DNA from 2 places in the Rhodococcus sp. H29-C3 genome. Region 2 is predicted to be linked to the other one. Evidence: riboswitches for the same ligand, from Rfam matches in the RefSeq annotation. Region 2 holds a riboswitch; the other holds the start of a gene.

Region 1 (7,637 bases), on a different contig from region 2:
GGACGACGCGTGCCGAACGGCATTGTCCACCAGGTTGTTCACGACCTGGGTCAGTCGAGCTTTGTCGGCAACGATCGACAGGGTCGGCGGCACCACGTCGATGTGCACGCGGGGCTGCCCCTTCGTCGTGTCCGACAGGAAGTCGTACACGCCGAAGAGTTCCTCGTGGAGGGTGAGTACGCCTGCTTCCAACCGTGACAGGTCGAGTAGCTCGGTCACGAGGTCACCGAGCTTCTCCGTCTGTCGCAGCGCAACGGATAGGGTTGCCGGATCGGGTTCACTGACCCCGTCGACCAGGTTTTCCAGTACCGCTCGCAACGCTGCGATAGGGGTTTTCAGCTCGTGCGAGACGTTCCCGATCAGCTCTCGCCGATACTTCTCGGCTGCTTCGAGATCTGTCGACATCGTGTTGAAGGCTGTAGCGAGCTGCCCGATCTCGTCCCGAGAGGTAGCGCGTACCCGTCTCGAATAGTCTCCTCGTGCCATCGCCCCCGCAGCCACGGTCATTTCTCGCAACGGCGACGTCATCCCGTGTGCCACAACCTGCGTCGCCACCAGCGAGATGAAAAGTGCTGCCAGCAACGCATAACGAAACTGCCACCCGGCCCCGAACCAGAACGTGATACTGGCCGCCGCCAGCACCAAACCCACGATCAAGGACACCTTCAACTTGAACGAACCAAGCGAATCGAGCGGGCGCGGCAACCTACGTGTCATCGACGCCAAGGCGTTGGCCACGGAGGTCATCGCGGCACCTCCAACGCGTACCCGACGCCGTGCACGGTTCTGATGAGGGCTCCACCGAGCTTGCGTCGCAGGGCCTTCACATGACTGTCGACGGTACGGCTACTCGCCGAGTCCTCCCATCCCCACAACTCTGCCAGCAGCGTGTCACGACCGACGGCGGTCCGGGGGCGAGAGGCAAGGTACGTCAGAATGTCGAATTCGGTTCGTGTCAGATGAATTTCACCGTCGGCGCCCGATACTCGGCGTGCATCGTGATCGATCCGAATGGAACCGATACGCGTGGGAGCGGATCCATCGACCATCACGCGCTCCGAGCGCCGGACGAGCGCGTGAACGCGGGCAACCAGCTCGCGCATGCTGAAGGGCTTCGACAAGTAGTCGTCCGCACCGACACCCAAGCCGACCAACATGTCGGTCTCGTCGGACTTCGCGGTGAGCATCAGGACCGGCACCGAACGCTGTGCTTGAATTCGCCGACACACCTCGAGCCCGTCGAAGCCTGGAAGCATCACATCGAGCACCACCACATCGGGCCGAGTTCTCGCGCACACCTCTACTGCGGTGGGACCGTCAGCAGCCGTCACGACGTCGAAGCCCTCACCACGTAGGCGCGCGGCAAGAGCGTCGGAGATAGTCGGTTCGTCATCGACGACCAGGACTGTGCGGTTCATGCCCCTGACCCTAGAGGTCGGCTATGGAGGGGAACGACGGGAAATGTGGAGGTTCAGTGAAGATCGCTCCGCGCAATCACAACCCATCTGGTGGGTTGCGGCTAGAGCGCGGCTTTCGCGTCGGACTTCTTCTGCATCATGACCGCAGCAGTCAGCACGACCATGCCACCGAGCGCCAACACACCGCCGACAGCCGCAGGAGCGGTGTATCCGAAGCCGGCAGCAATCACTGCACCACCGACGGCTGCTCCGATCGCGTTGGCAAGGTTGAACGCGGCATGATTGAGCGAAGCGGCAAGAGTCTGGGCATCGGCTGCGACGTCCATGAGTCGGGTCTGCAAACCGGGCACCATCGACGAACCGGATGCGCCGATCAGAAACACGAACAGCAAGGCCGTATACGGGTTCTGTGCCGCGAACACGAAACCGAACAAACTGAGGGCGATTGCGGTCATCGAGATGTACATCCCCCGAATCAGCATTCGGTCCGCAATCTGGCCACCCGCATAGTTGCCGGCGACCATACCCAGCCCGTAGATCATCAGCGCAACGGGTACGAAAGCCTTCGACAGGCCCGAGACGTCGGTGAGAGTAGTTGCGATGTAGGTGTACACGGCGAACATCCCGCCGAAACCGACGACGGCGATAATCAGCGTCATCCACACTTGCGGACGCCCCAAGGCACCGAGCTCGGTTATCGCCCGCGTGGTGGGCATTCCGTCCAGGCGTGGCATCCACGCAACGATCGCAGCGACGGTCAAGGCACCGATGACCGTGACGATGTCGAAGGCGCTGCGCCATCCGAAGGACTGCCCGACCCAGGTCGCCACAGGCACCCCGACGACGTTGGCGATCGACAGACCCATCATGACCATGGCGACCGCTTTGGCACGCTTCCCCGGCTCCGCCAAGTGCGCGGCGACCAACGCCGCGACACCGAAATAGGCGCCGTGCGGTAGGCCTGCAACGAAACGCGACGCCATCAACTCGTAGAAACTCGGAGCGAAGACCGTTCCGAGATTGCCGAGGGTGAATGCGACCATCAAGGCGAGCAGCAACACCCGGCGAGGTACCCGTGCCGCCAGTATTGCGATGACGGGAGCTCCGATGACCACACCGAGCGCGTAGGCCGAGATGAGATGTCCGGCGCTCGGCTCGGATACGTTCATGGTCGTCGCCATTTCGGGCAACAGGCCCATGGAGACGAACTCTGTGGTGCCGATGCCGAAGCCGCCGATGGACAGGGCAAGCATCGCGAATTTTCGCCGAGTGGACAACGTTCTGCGACCGCCGACCGGACCGTTCGACACCCGCTCGCGCACAGCGGTGACATTCTTGGCGAACGCCGAATCGGTGACACTCACAGCAGAACAACCTTTTCATCGAGATGGGAGCATGATCACGGCCGGACATCGAGAAAGGGACGACCCTCGTAGGGAACGTCCCCTTCTTCGATTCTCATCCCGCGTGCACCCGATTTTCGAGTCCATGCCCGGTGATTGTCCTCACCCGAGCAGGTGCTCAGCTGTTTCACGTGGCTACTTCAGAGCCCTCTGCAGGTTTTCGTCGAGTGCGCCGAGGAACTCTTCGGTGGAGAGATAGCCCTGATCTCCTCCGACGAGCGCGGCAAGATCCTTGGTCATCTGGCCACCTTCGACGGTCCTGATGACAATGTCCTCCAAGGCCTGAGCGAAGCCGATGACCTCGGGAGTGCTGTCGAGCTTGCCGCGGTGCTCGAGACCTCGAGTCCACGCGAAGATCGATGCGATCGGGTTGGTCGATGTCGGCTTGCCTTGTTGGTGCTGACGGAAATGGCGAGTCACCGTGCCGTGCGCAGCCTCTGCTTCGCAGGTCCTACCGTCCGGCGTGAGCAGTACCGACGTCATGAGGCCGAGCGAACCGAAGCCCTGCGCGACGGTGTCCGACTGGACGTCGCCGTCGTAGTTCTTGCAGGCCCATACGTATCCGCCCTCCCATTTCATGGACGACGCGACCATGTCATCGATGAGACGGTGCTCGTACGTCAGTCCGGCAGCGTCGAACTCCGTCTTGAATTCCTTTTCGTAGATGTCCTGGAAGGTGTCCTTGAACTGGCCATCGTAGGCCTTGAGGATCGTGTTCTTGGTCGACAAGTACACCGGGTAATTCTGCTGCAAACCGTAGTTGAGCGACGCACGGGCGAAATCGATGATCGATTGGTTGAAGTTGTACTGACCTTGCACGACGCCGCCGAGGCTCTCCTCGGTGAACCTGACCAGCTCGTGCTGGATCGGCTCACTGCCGTCCTCGGGGATGTAGGTGATGGTCACGGTGCCGGGTCCGGGGACCTTGAAGTCGATGGCGCGGTACTGGTCGCCGAAGGCGTGACGGCCGATGATGATCGGCTTGGTCCAGCCCGGAACCAGTCGCGGAACGTTGGAGATGATGATCGGTGCGCGGAAGATGGTGCCACCGAGAATATTGCGAATAGTCCCGTTGGGCGAACGCCACATCTTCTTCAGGCCGAATTCCTCGACGCGAGCCTCGTCCGGAGTGATCGTCGCGCATTTGACGCCGACGCCGTGCTTCTTGATTGCGTTCGCAGCATCGACGGTGACCCGGTCATCGGTCTTGTCCCGGGATTCGATTCCCAAGTCGTAGTACTCGAGATCGACATCGAGGTACGGATGGATGAGCTTGTCCTTGATGAACTGCCAGATGATGCGTGTCATCTCATCGCCGTCGAGTTCGACGACCTTGCCTTCGACCTTGATCTTGGACATGTGGGGTTCGCGTCCTCCTGGGAAGTATGCCGTTGTGGTCTTCCTCAACTGCCGGTGTTGCCGCAGAACCGAGGTTGTGGGTCGATCGGCGGTCCCACCCGTGTTACGCCTCTTCACTGCTGGGCCGAGTGCGTGTACTCGACTTCGAACGTATACGCCGCGCGCGCAGTGCGTGAGCGTGCGAGGAAACAAGACAAGCGTACTGCTTGGCCGCTCAGGCATGGCCGGTGGCCCTTTCGTCGTAGCTCCGACCGCCGACCACTGTGCGCCCTGGTTGCAGCCCGATCGACACTCGCGACGGTGTCGCTATTCGACGTGTCGGAGGACACGCTAGGATTCTGCGAAGGTCATGAGTGCCAGCGTCAAAGCCCCGGCTTGCTGGCCGGCAACCCTCCAACCGCGGTGGGGTGCCCCGGGTGAGAAGACCTGGTTAGTCGACTGCGTTCGCGTAGTCGGAGAACAAGCGCGGGTTCGCCCAGGGGCGAACCCAACAATCGAGCGCAACCATGCTCGGTTGCTAGCCCCTAGGAGGTTCACGATGTGTTGTCGCTTCGATACGCCCCGCCCGGCTCGCTACGCCGAGCCCCAGCCGAATCGCACTCTTGAATCGAAAACGGAGTAGTTACCCACCATGAGCGAGAACACACCCGACGTCGTAGATGCCGCCGGCTCACCCATCGAGGATCCCACCGCGTCGTGGAGCTTCGAAACCAAGCAAATCCACGTAGGCCAGAACGCTGACGGTGTCACACGCGCACGCGCGCTACCGATCTACCAGACGACGTCGTACACCTTCGACAGCACCGACCACGCTGCCGCGCTCTTCGGACTGACCGAGCCCGGCAACATCTACACCCGCATCATGAACCCGACGCAGGATGCCGTGGAGCAGCGCATCGCAGCGCTGGAGGGTGGCGTCGCGGCGCTGCTCTTGGCCTCCGGACAAGCTGCCGAGACTCTCGCAATTCTGAACATCGCCGAAGCAGGCGATCACATAGTCTCGAGCCCGCGCTTGTACGGCGGGACGTACAACCTTTTCCACTACACGCTGCGGAAACTGGGTATCACCGTCAGCTTCGTCTCCGATCCGGACGATCTCGAGCAATGGCGCTCCGCGATCACACCGAAGACGAAGGCGTTCTACGGCGAAACGATCTCGAACCCGAAGAACGACATCTTCGACATTCCCGGAGTTTCGAAGATCGCACACGAAAACGGCCTTCCACTCATCGTCGACAACACTGTCGCGACGCCGTATCTCATCCAGCCGCTGAAGCACGGCGCCGACATCGTCGTCCATTCGGCCACCAAGTACCTCGGTGGCCACGGCACGGCTATCGCAGGCGTCATAGTCGACGGTGGCACTTTCGACTGGACCCAAGGGCGCCACACCAACTTCACCATTCCCGACCCGAGCTATCACGGCGTGGTGTTCGCGGACCTCGGTGCACCGGCATTCGCCCTCAAGGCTCGGGTCCAACTGCTTCGAGACATCGGGGCCGCAGTCGCACCGTTCAACGCATTCCTGATCAGCCAGGGACTGGAGACGCTGAGCCTTCGGATGGAACGCCACGTCGAGAACGCGCAGAAGGTAGCGGCCTTCGTCGAGGCCCGCAGCGAAGTAGTGAGTGTCAATTACGCAGGCCTGAAGTCCTCCCCGTGGTTCGAACGTGGCCAGGAATTGGCACCGAAGGGGCAGGGCGCAATCGTCGCTTTCGAACTGAAGGGCGGCATCGACGCCGGCAAGAAGTTCGTCGACGCACTGAGCCTGCACAGCCATGTCGCTAACATCGGTGATGTGCGCTCCCTCGTGATTCATCCCGCATCGACAACTCACTCGCAGTTGTCACCCGAGGAGCAGATCGCGGCGGGCGTCACTCCGGGACTGGTGCGCCTCGCGGTGGGCATCGAAGGGATCGACGACATCGTCGCTGATCTCGAGCGCGGATTCGCTGCGGCGGCGTCTTGACCATCGGCTCAGTGCACGACGTCCGTTCGGCCGCAGGTTTTCCTACGCCGGACGGACGGCTCGGCTACATCGACATCGGTCGGCTGGACCTCGAGAACGGCGCGTCACTGCCACAGGTGACCATCGCCGTTCAACGCTGGGGTGAGCTGTCCCCGAATCGCGACAACGTGGTGCTCGTCGAGCATGCGTTGACCGGGGACTCGCATGTGTCCGGACCTGCCGGAGGCGCTCATGCCCTGCCCGGATGGTGGAACGGGATGGTCGGGCCCGGCGCTCCGATCGACACGGACGAGTGGTGTGTCATCGCCTCCAACGTGCTCGGTGGTTGCGGTGGGACCACAGGACCGTCTTCGCTGAATTCGAGCGGAGTCCCGTACGGCAGTGCCTTTCCGGAGATCTCGATCCGCGACCAGGTGTCCGCGGAGATAGCTCTCGCCGACGTACTCGGCATCGAAAGGTGTGCAGCCGTTGTCGGCGGCTCCATGGGAGGCATGCGCACTCTCGAGTGGATAGTGGGATACCCGGACCGCGTCGCGTCAGCTCTGGTGCTCGCGGTCGGAGGTCGCGCAACTGCCGACCAAATCGGTACGCAGACAACTCAGATCGAGGCGATCAAGTCCGACCCCGACTGGCAGGGCGGCAACTATCACGGAACCGGCCGGGCCCCACGGGTCGGACTGGGCATAGCGCGCCGGATCGCACACTTGACCTACCGAACCGAGAGCGAGCTCGACCTGAGATTCGCCAACTCCGGTCAAGGCGAAGAAGATCCGTGGCAGGGCGGACGGTACTCGGTCGAAAGCTACCTACAGCACCAGGCGAGCAAGCTGGTCGACCGTTTCGACGCGAGCACCTACGTATTGCTGACCGAAGCCATGAACCGGCACGACATCGGACGTGGGCGAGGTGGATTCGACGCTGCCTTGGCCATGGCCACCGTCCCGACTATCGTCGGCGGCGTCGACTCCGATCGGCTCTATCCATTGCGGCTACAGAAGGAACTCGCTCGCGGCCTCCCGGAATGCCGCGGTCTCGAGGTCATTCAGTCACGTGATGGCCACGACGGATTTCTGACCGAAGCCAGCGCAGTATCCGCACTGCTCGGCGAGACGATGAAGCATGCGCGCATGTCGACGGGTCGCACCAGCTGAGTATTCGACCGGACGAATACTCAGTCGGTGCCGAGGGGATCGATCGACGCCGACAGCAACACGATGGCTCCCCCGACCAGCGCCATAGCCGAGACGTCGAAGGTTCTGCTTCGGACCTGCAGCAGGCCGACGCTCTTCTCCGGCATGCACAACCGGAAGCCTGCGGCCGCTATCGTCGCCACACCGAATACGAAGGCGCCGCGGCGCCACCGATCCGCAAGAACGAGAACGAGCGCCGCCGCAATGATAACGAGCACGATGACGAGCGGCAGGTTCCTGCGAATCTGGGACCACATCGAAGGTCAGACCGCTTCTGTGGTGGTTGCGAGGGCCTGCT
Region 2 (7,637 bases):
TACGCGCTGCGGTGGGTGTTGCCGCTGTGCCGATCGCGATCATCGTATTCGTCATTCTCGGAAACCCCAGCGCTGGAGGCGCATTCGGTCCGAACGTGCTTCCCGAGTTCTATTCGGCAGTCGGTCGCTGGATCACCCCAGGTGTCAGCACCGAAGGCGTTCGGAGCATCGTCTACTTCTCCGGCACCGGCCTGGGACAACCGGCCCTGGCACTCGTCCTGTACACAGTGATCGGACTCGCCCTGTTCTTCGGCTTCACCTACCGCAGACAACAGAAATCTTCGAACCTCCCAGTCGACGCCTAGTACGAGGCACGGACTGCCGTTTGGCAATACGCTTGCCATATGCACCGGCTTCTTCACCCGAACGCAGCCCACGTCGCGGACGTCCTGATCTCGCGTGGACATCACGGGGTGGTCGTCACCGCGCCCGTGCCGACAGTGACCGCCGACGCCGCCGCCGAATCTCTCGGCGTCGACGTCGGCGCGATCGTGAAGTCACTGGTGTTTCTGCTCGACGACGACCCAGTGCTACTGCTCGTCTCCGGTGCGCACCGCGTGAACCTCGATCGGACAGGTCGGCGCCTGGAGGGCACGTTGTCGCAAGCTTCACTCGAGCTGGTCAAGCACTGCACCGGTCAACCGATCGGAGGCATCGCACCGGTGGGTCACCCGACGAATCTGCCCACATACGTCGATGAGCAACTGGCCGAGTACCCCGAATTATGGGCTGCTGCAGGACATCCGAACACGCTCTTCCGGACGACCTATTCGGAACTGCTGCGCATCACCGCCGGACTCGCTCTGTCTATGACATGAAAGCAAAGGCTGCGGGGACATGACAGCAGAGGCTGCCGGGGACATGAAGGCAGATGCGGAGCGAGTAATAGTGCGAGCTACGAGGCGAGCACGTGCGAGGCAGGTCGAACTCCGGTGGCTCCCTCCACCTTCGACGCCGAGAACGCAACGCCACGATCTTCCAGCCACGGCACGACGCCGTAGGCGACCTTGCCGAAATTCGCTTCCTGGGGACCCACCGCGATCAGGGTGACGCCATCGGCGACGTCAGCAGCTTTCACATCGGCTATCAGGCCTGCCAGCCCGACGGGTGTACCGATATAGCGAATCGAGGCCGGAACTACCGGGGCGTCGAGGCCTGAAAACTCTCGACGGGCAGTGCGTGCATCGTCCGCAATATGTATCTCGATATCGAGATACACGGCCACGTCGTCGGCGTTCTTGCCCGACTCGACGGCCTCGGCCCGTAGCCGCGTGCGCAGATTCTGCGCTTCCCGTAGGTCCTCGGCCTGAATTCTCACCATCTCCGAAGACGGAGTCGAGTCGGTGAGTTCGGTCCACTGACCCAACACGTCGAGGGCCACCCGGATGGGGCGAGCGTGGGCGATATCGGAACTGTGCGACATGCGATCGTGTCCTTCGTACAAGGCAAGGGATGCGGCTTCTGTAAGGGTCTAACCCGAGCGCCTACAAGATCCGGACGCGGTCCGGCACAAATCGACGTACCTGTCGCACCAGCGACGGTTGCGCCACAAGACAATTGCTGTCATATTCCGATGCTAACCGCTTCAGTCGGCGATGGGGCTTCGTTCCACTCAGCGGCACCTGGCTCCCCGAGGGCACTCACCGGCACCGCGGCAGGAACACAGGGCGATCCGACTCCTGCCTTCCCGTCCACCAGATCGGGGAAGGGACGCGGATCGGGCACCGGATTCCACCATCCGTCCTCCTCCGCGTATGTCCACGAAGCACCCTCGTGCACGAGCTGCGTTATGGCTCCGAGCAGGCGATCGACGTCGGCGCTCGAGCTTCCCAGACCGAGGCTCGCCCGCACTGCCCCGTCGGGACGACCTAGGCGCGCAAGAAGTGGATGCGCACAGAATTTGCCGTCTCGAACACCGATGCCATGCTCGGCCGACAGGTAGGCAGCGATTTCACCGGGCCCGAAGCCGTCGATCGTGAATGTGACGATCCCCACAGTATCCGGAGCGTCGGTCCACACTTCGAGCAAGCGCACGCCGGGGGTTGCCGTCAGTCCGGCACGCAATCGGTCCGACAGAGCACGCTCGTGTTCGACGGATCCCGATCTCTCGTGCCCGGCGAGCGCCTCGCACGCCGCAGCCACTGCGGCGACACCGAGGACATTGGGCGTGCCTGCTTCGTGACGCGCGGGCGAGCGCGCCCATGCAGTGGATTCCACGCTCACACTGTGCACGGCACCGCCACCTGCCAGGTACGGCTGAGCCGCATCGAGCCAGTCGCGACGACCCACTAGTACTCCTGCACCGTGCGGGGCGTACAGCTTGTGGCCGGAGAAGGCGAGGTAGTCGATGCCGAGGTCGCTGATGTCGACCCGCCGATGCGGTACCAACTGGGCGCCGTCGACGAGTATGCGGGCACCGTACCGATGAGCCAGCTCTGCGAGTTCACGAATGGGCAACACCTCACCGGTGACATTCGAGGCGCCCGTGATAGCAAGCAACGCAGCAGGTTTCGTGGCGAGCTCGACCTCGATGCGCGCCACTGTCTCAGCGAGGGTGTCGGCAGCAACGACGACACGGCGGTCCCGCCACGGCAAGAGATTTGCGTGGTGCTCGATGTCGAGTACGACGGTCTCACCGGGCACGCACCGCGCCAGCAGGTTGAGCGAGTCGGTGGTGTTCCTGGTGAAGATTGTCACCGAGTCACTGTGTGCAACAACAAAATCCGAGACAGTCGTACGAGCCTTTTCATACGCCGCCGTCGACACGCGCGAGGCATAGCCTGCGCCGCGATGCACACTCGAGTAAAAGGGCAGGAGCTCGAGGATCCGATCGGTCACCGCTGCGAGAGCAGGAGCACTGGCAGCGTAGTCGAAGTTCGCATAAGTGCAGGTACTGCCGTCGACCAGCGGGACCTGGAGGTCCGCCCCACTGACCAAGGCGAACGGTGCGCACGAGCTTTCGAGAACAGCAGTCATGACAAATATCCCCTTGTAGATCAAGGGACTCGAAATATCGAAGAAGGACGATCGAGTCCGCGCTTGCCGCGCCGGTATTCCGGCGTCAGCCAGGTCGTCACCCGGAGCACCCCACCGCGGAGGAGGGTTGCCGACCAGCAAGCCGGGGCTCGATGCTGGTACTCATGACCTGTGAAGAGGATGGCAAACGGTCTACGCGGTTGTCAACCCTTCCGGTAGGAAATCGCGTCTCCAGCCGAGCCGAAGCCGTATCCCGAGTAGAATTCGCGCGGTGTCGAGCCTCACCGATCCATCCGTCCGTTCACCTTCCGGCCACCCGAACATGAGATAACGACCGTCGAGGTTCACTCGCAATTCGGAACCAACGAGAAGAAGGACACCCGGTTTTCTGTGCAACCACAAGCGGATTCGGCCCCCGAGCTGCCTTCGGCCGACGTACCCACCGACTTCTTGCGCTCCGAGCACGCGCCCGAGCAGCGCACGCTCATCGATATCCTCCGCGCCACCGCAGAGCAATACCCTGACGCACCCGCAATCGACGACGGCACTGTCGCGGTGTCCTACAGCGAATTGCTCGTAGACATCGACGAGGGATCACAGTGGCTGTCTCGGGCCGGTGTTCGCCGCGGCGATCGCGTCGGAATCCGCATGCCGTCGGGATCCTTCGCCCTGTACGTCGCCATTCTGTCGATTCTGAACGCCGGGGCGGCCTACGTGCCCGTCGACGCGGACGACCCGGACGAGCGCGCCGAACTCGTATTCGGGGAGGCCCGAGTCACCGCGGTGGTGACCGCGAGCGGAATCGTTGCAGGCACTGCCGAAAAAGACACTGCACCCGCCTCGGACGTCGGCGCCCCGACACCCGAGGACGACGCCTGGGTCATCTTCACCTCCGGGTCGACCGGGACCCCGAAGGGGGTGGCCGTGAGCCACCGCAGTGCAGCGGCCTTCGTCGATGCAGAAGCGCGCATGTTCATGCAGGACGATCCACTCGGCCCCGGCGATCGTGTGCTGGCGGGCCTGTCCGTGGCGTTCGACGCATCGTGCGAAGAGATGTGGCTCGCCTGGCGTCACGGCGCCGCATTGGTGCCCGCACCCCGTTCGCTCGTGCGCAGTGGCCTGGACCTAGGTCCGTGGCTCGTCTCGCGCGACATCACCGTCGTGTCGACGGTTCCCACTCTGGCGGCCCTGTGGCCTGCCGTCGCCCTCGAAGCAGTCAGGTTGCTCATCTTCGGCGGCGAGGCATGCCCACCCGAGTTGGCCGAGCGTCTCGCCGTGGACGGGCGCGAAGTGTGGAACACCTATGGTCCGACCGAGGCGACCGTCGTCGCCTGCGCATCGATCATGGACGGCAAGGGTCCGGTGCGCATCGGGCTACCGCTCGACGGCTGGGATCTCGCGGTCGTCGATGCTGCAGGCAAGCCCGTAGCCGTCGGAGAAGTCGGTGAACTGGTGATCGGGGGTGTCGGACTCGCCCGCTATCTCGACCCCGAGAAGGACGCCGAAAAGTACGCGCCCATGCCCACGCTCGGATGGGAGCGCGCGTACCGCAGCGGAGACCTCGTCAAACTCGAGCTCGAAGGTCTCCTTTTCCAGGGGCGCGCCGACGATCAGATCAAGCTCGGCGGGCGACGCATCGAACTCGGCGAGATCGACAACGCACTACAGGCCCTCCCCGGTGTTGCCGGCGCTGCCGCTGCAATTCGCACCACCGGCGCGGGCAACTCGGTACTCATCGGTTATCTGTCCAGCACCGACCCGAACTTCGATCTCGACGCCGCGCGCACCCTGCTCGCCCAGCAACTTCCATCGGCGCTCGTTCCGCGGCTCACCCTCGTCGATGAGCTGCCGACACGGACGTCGGGCAAGGTGGATCGAAACGCGCTCCCGTGGCCACTCCCCGGCATGGGCGAACACTCCGGGCTCGGCGGAACCGCAGGATGGGTTGCCGAACTGTGGACCGAAATTCTCGGCGCTCAGATCTCCGACGACAACGCCGACTTCTTCCAGAACGGTGGCGGATCGTTGTCCGCCGCGCAGTTGGTAACAGCGCTGCGTCAGCGTTTTCCCGAGGTCACCGTCGCGCAGTTGTACGACCATCCGCGGCTCGGCTCACTCGCCCGCATGCTCGACGACCTCGCACCGCCGGTCGACGTCGTTCCGCGTGAGGTCATCCCGACACCGCGTCGGGCGCAGTGGATCCAGATCGCCGCAACGGTGCCGCTGACCACGCTGACCGGTCTGCAGTGGGTCACCTGGCTCGGCATACTCGCCAACGTCATGTCGTGGTTCGCCGACGTCCCATGGGCGCCGACGGTGTCCTGGTGGTGGCTCCTGGTCGCATTCTTGCTGTTCATCACGCCGGTCGGCCGGATGGCAATCTCGGTCGTCGGCTCACGCCTGCTGCTGACCGGAGTCAAGCCCGGCGCCTACGACCGCGGCGGCAGCGTGCATCTGCGCCTGTGGACGGCAACGCGCCTCACCGACGCCAGCGGCGCCTCCAACCTGTCCGGCGCACCGTGGATGGTCTACTACGCCCGAGCACTCGGCGCGAAGATCGGCAAGGGCGTCGATCTGCACACCATGCCTCCCGTTACGGGAATGCTCGAACTCGGCGACGGCTGCTCCGTCGAACCCGAGGTCGACCTAACCGGTCACTGGATCGACGGTGACATCGTCTACATCGGCGGCATCAGGATCGGTGCAGGGGCAACTGTCGGCGCACGATCGACGCTCCTTCCCGGCACCTCGGTCGGCAAGAACGCCGTCGTCACTGCAGGTTCCGCGGTTGTCGGACGCGTCAAAGCCGGTCAGATGTGGGCGGGCTCCCCCGCCACGAAGATCGGCAAGGCCGAGCACCCGTGGCCCGAGGAAACACCACCTCGCGCGACCCGGTGGATCGTGGCGTACGGCGTCGCGTCGCTGTTCCTGTCGGGTATGGCGATCTTCTCGATCGGCGTCTCGTTGGTACTGATGGGTTGGTGGCTGCACACTGCGGCGACGCTGCTCGGTGCACTCGGCCGCGGCGTGCTGCTGCTACCTGTCGCCACGATGGTCTCGCTCGCGACGTTCGCGCTCATCACGGTGGCCGCGGTGCGTCTGTGCAGCATCGGCCTGACCGAGGGCTATCACCCGGTTCGCAGCCGAATCGGCTTTCAGGTGTGGGCAACGGAACGACTCATGGACTCCGCGCGCACCTTCCTGTTCCCGCTCTACGCCAGCTTGTTGACGCCGGGATGGCTGCGACTTCTCGGCGCCAAGATCGGCAAGGACGTCGAGGCCTCGACAGTGCTGATGATTCCGAAATTCACCACCGTCGCCGACGGTGCATTCCTCGCCGACGACACGATGATCGCAAGCTACGAGCTAGGCGGCGGCTGGATGCGCCTCGGGGATGCCAAGGTCGGCAAGCGCGCATTCCTCGGCAACTCGGGCATGACGGGTCCAGGACGCACAGTCCCGAAGAACGGCCTCGTCGCAGTGCTGTCGGCTACCCCGGACAAGGCGAAATCAGGATCGTCCTGGCTCGGCAGCCCACCCGTGCGGTTGCGTCGTGCCTCCGGGAGAGCAGACTCCTCGCGCACGTTCGATCCGCCGACGAAGCTCAAGATCGCCCGGGCATTCGTCGAGACCTGCCGACTGATTCCCGTGGTTGTGACGTTCGCGATCGGCCTTGGTGTGTTGTTCGGACTCTTCGCATTGGCCGACAGTCATGGGTACTGGCTTGCCGCTCTACTCAGCGGAGTCGTACTGCTGATTGCCGGTGCCGTCGCCGCCGCCATATCCGCGCTGGCGAAGTGGGCCTGGGTCGGCCGCATCGACAAGGTGGAACACCCGCTGTGGAGCTCGTTCGTGTGGCGCAACGAAGTGTCCGACACGTTCGTCGAAACCGTCGCGGCCCCGTGGTTCGCGCGGGCAGCAGAAGGCACGGCGGTGCTCAACATGTGGCTTCGTTGGCTCGGCGCGGACATCGGCCACGGAGTCTGGTGTGAAACATACTGGCTGCCGGAAGCCGATCTTGTGACACTTGCCGACGGCGCGACAGTCAACCGTGGGTGCGTTGTGCAGACGCACCTGTTCCATGATCGGATCATGTCCATGGACAGCGTCACCCTCGGACGAGGAGCCACACTGGGGCAGCATTGCGTCGCACTGCCTGCCGCGGGAATCGGCGACGGTGCGACCGTCGGGCCGGCATCTCTGGTCATGCGCGGTGACACCGTGCCTGCGCACACGCGTTGGCAGGGTAACCCGATCGCGCCGTGGGCAAAGGGCGATCCGTACCGCCGGATCACTGCAGCGGCCGAGGCGACCCTGTGAAACCTGGCCCGAAAACGGTGACTCCGATGTTCGACCTCGACGCCAACGATGCGCCGATCGACCCGTACCTGCCCGAGAGCGGCAACCGCGGATATCGGGTCTCGCGGTACGAGCTGGATCTCGAATACAAGGTCGACAGCAATCGACTGACCGGAACGGCGCAGATAACCGCCGTCACCACCGCGACCATTGCGAAGTTCGCGCTCGATCTCGGGCCTGCACTGCGGGTGTCCAAGGTGTCGGTCAACGGGTCTCGCTCGGTGAAGTTCTCGCAGCAGCGCGGCAAGTTGAAGATCACCATGGCCAAACCGATCCTCTCGGGTGGGGCGCTCGTCGTTACC

Evidence for each region. A riboswitch is a leader RNA that binds a small molecule or an ion and turns the genes downstream of it on or off. The one in region 2 is predicted to bind S-adenosylmethionine.
Region 1: it holds a riboswitch for S-adenosylmethionine, as region 2 does, so the genes downstream of both, QMK32_RS15890 (bifunctional o-acetylhomoserine/o-acetylserine sulfhydrylase) here and QMK32_RS03190 (aminotransferase class V-fold PLP-dependent enzyme) in region 2, are expected to answer to the same signal.

The regions. Positions count from the first base shown of each region.
Region 1 covers NZ_JASITC010000006.1:142,198-149,834, forward strand. The annotation lists gene QMK32_RS15870 (HAMP domain-containing sensor histidine kinase) at 1-747, opposite strand, end outside; gene QMK32_RS15875 (response regulator transcription factor) at 744-1,418, opposite strand; gene QMK32_RS15880 (MFS transporter) at 1,520-2,782, opposite strand; gene QMK32_RS15885 (NADP-dependent isocitrate dehydrogenase) at 2,957-4,180, opposite strand; SAM riboswitch class IV at 4,526-4,652, shown strand; gene QMK32_RS15890 (bifunctional o-acetylhomoserine/o-acetylserine sulfhydrylase) at 4,812-6,149, shown strand; gene metX (homoserine O-acetyltransferase MetX) at 6,146-7,300, shown strand; gene QMK32_RS15900 (DUF3017 domain-containing protein) at 7,321-7,596, opposite strand; gene QMK32_RS15905 (bifunctional methylenetetrahydrofolate dehydrogenase/methenyltetrahydrofolate cyclohydrolase) at 7,603-7,637, opposite strand, start outside.
Region 2 covers NZ_JASITC010000001.1:639,038-646,674, forward strand. The annotation lists gene QMK32_RS03175 (hypothetical protein) at 1-305, shown strand, start outside; gene QMK32_RS03180 (YbaK/EbsC family protein) at 345-818, shown strand; gene QMK32_RS03185 (hypothetical protein) at 896-1,423, opposite strand; gene QMK32_RS03190 (aminotransferase class V-fold PLP-dependent enzyme) at 1,564-2,976, opposite strand; SAM riboswitch class IV at 3,031-3,146, opposite strand; gene QMK32_RS03195 (Pls/PosA family non-ribosomal peptide synthetase) at 3,367-7,296, shown strand; gene QMK32_RS03200 (M1 family metallopeptidase) at 7,323-7,637, shown strand, end outside.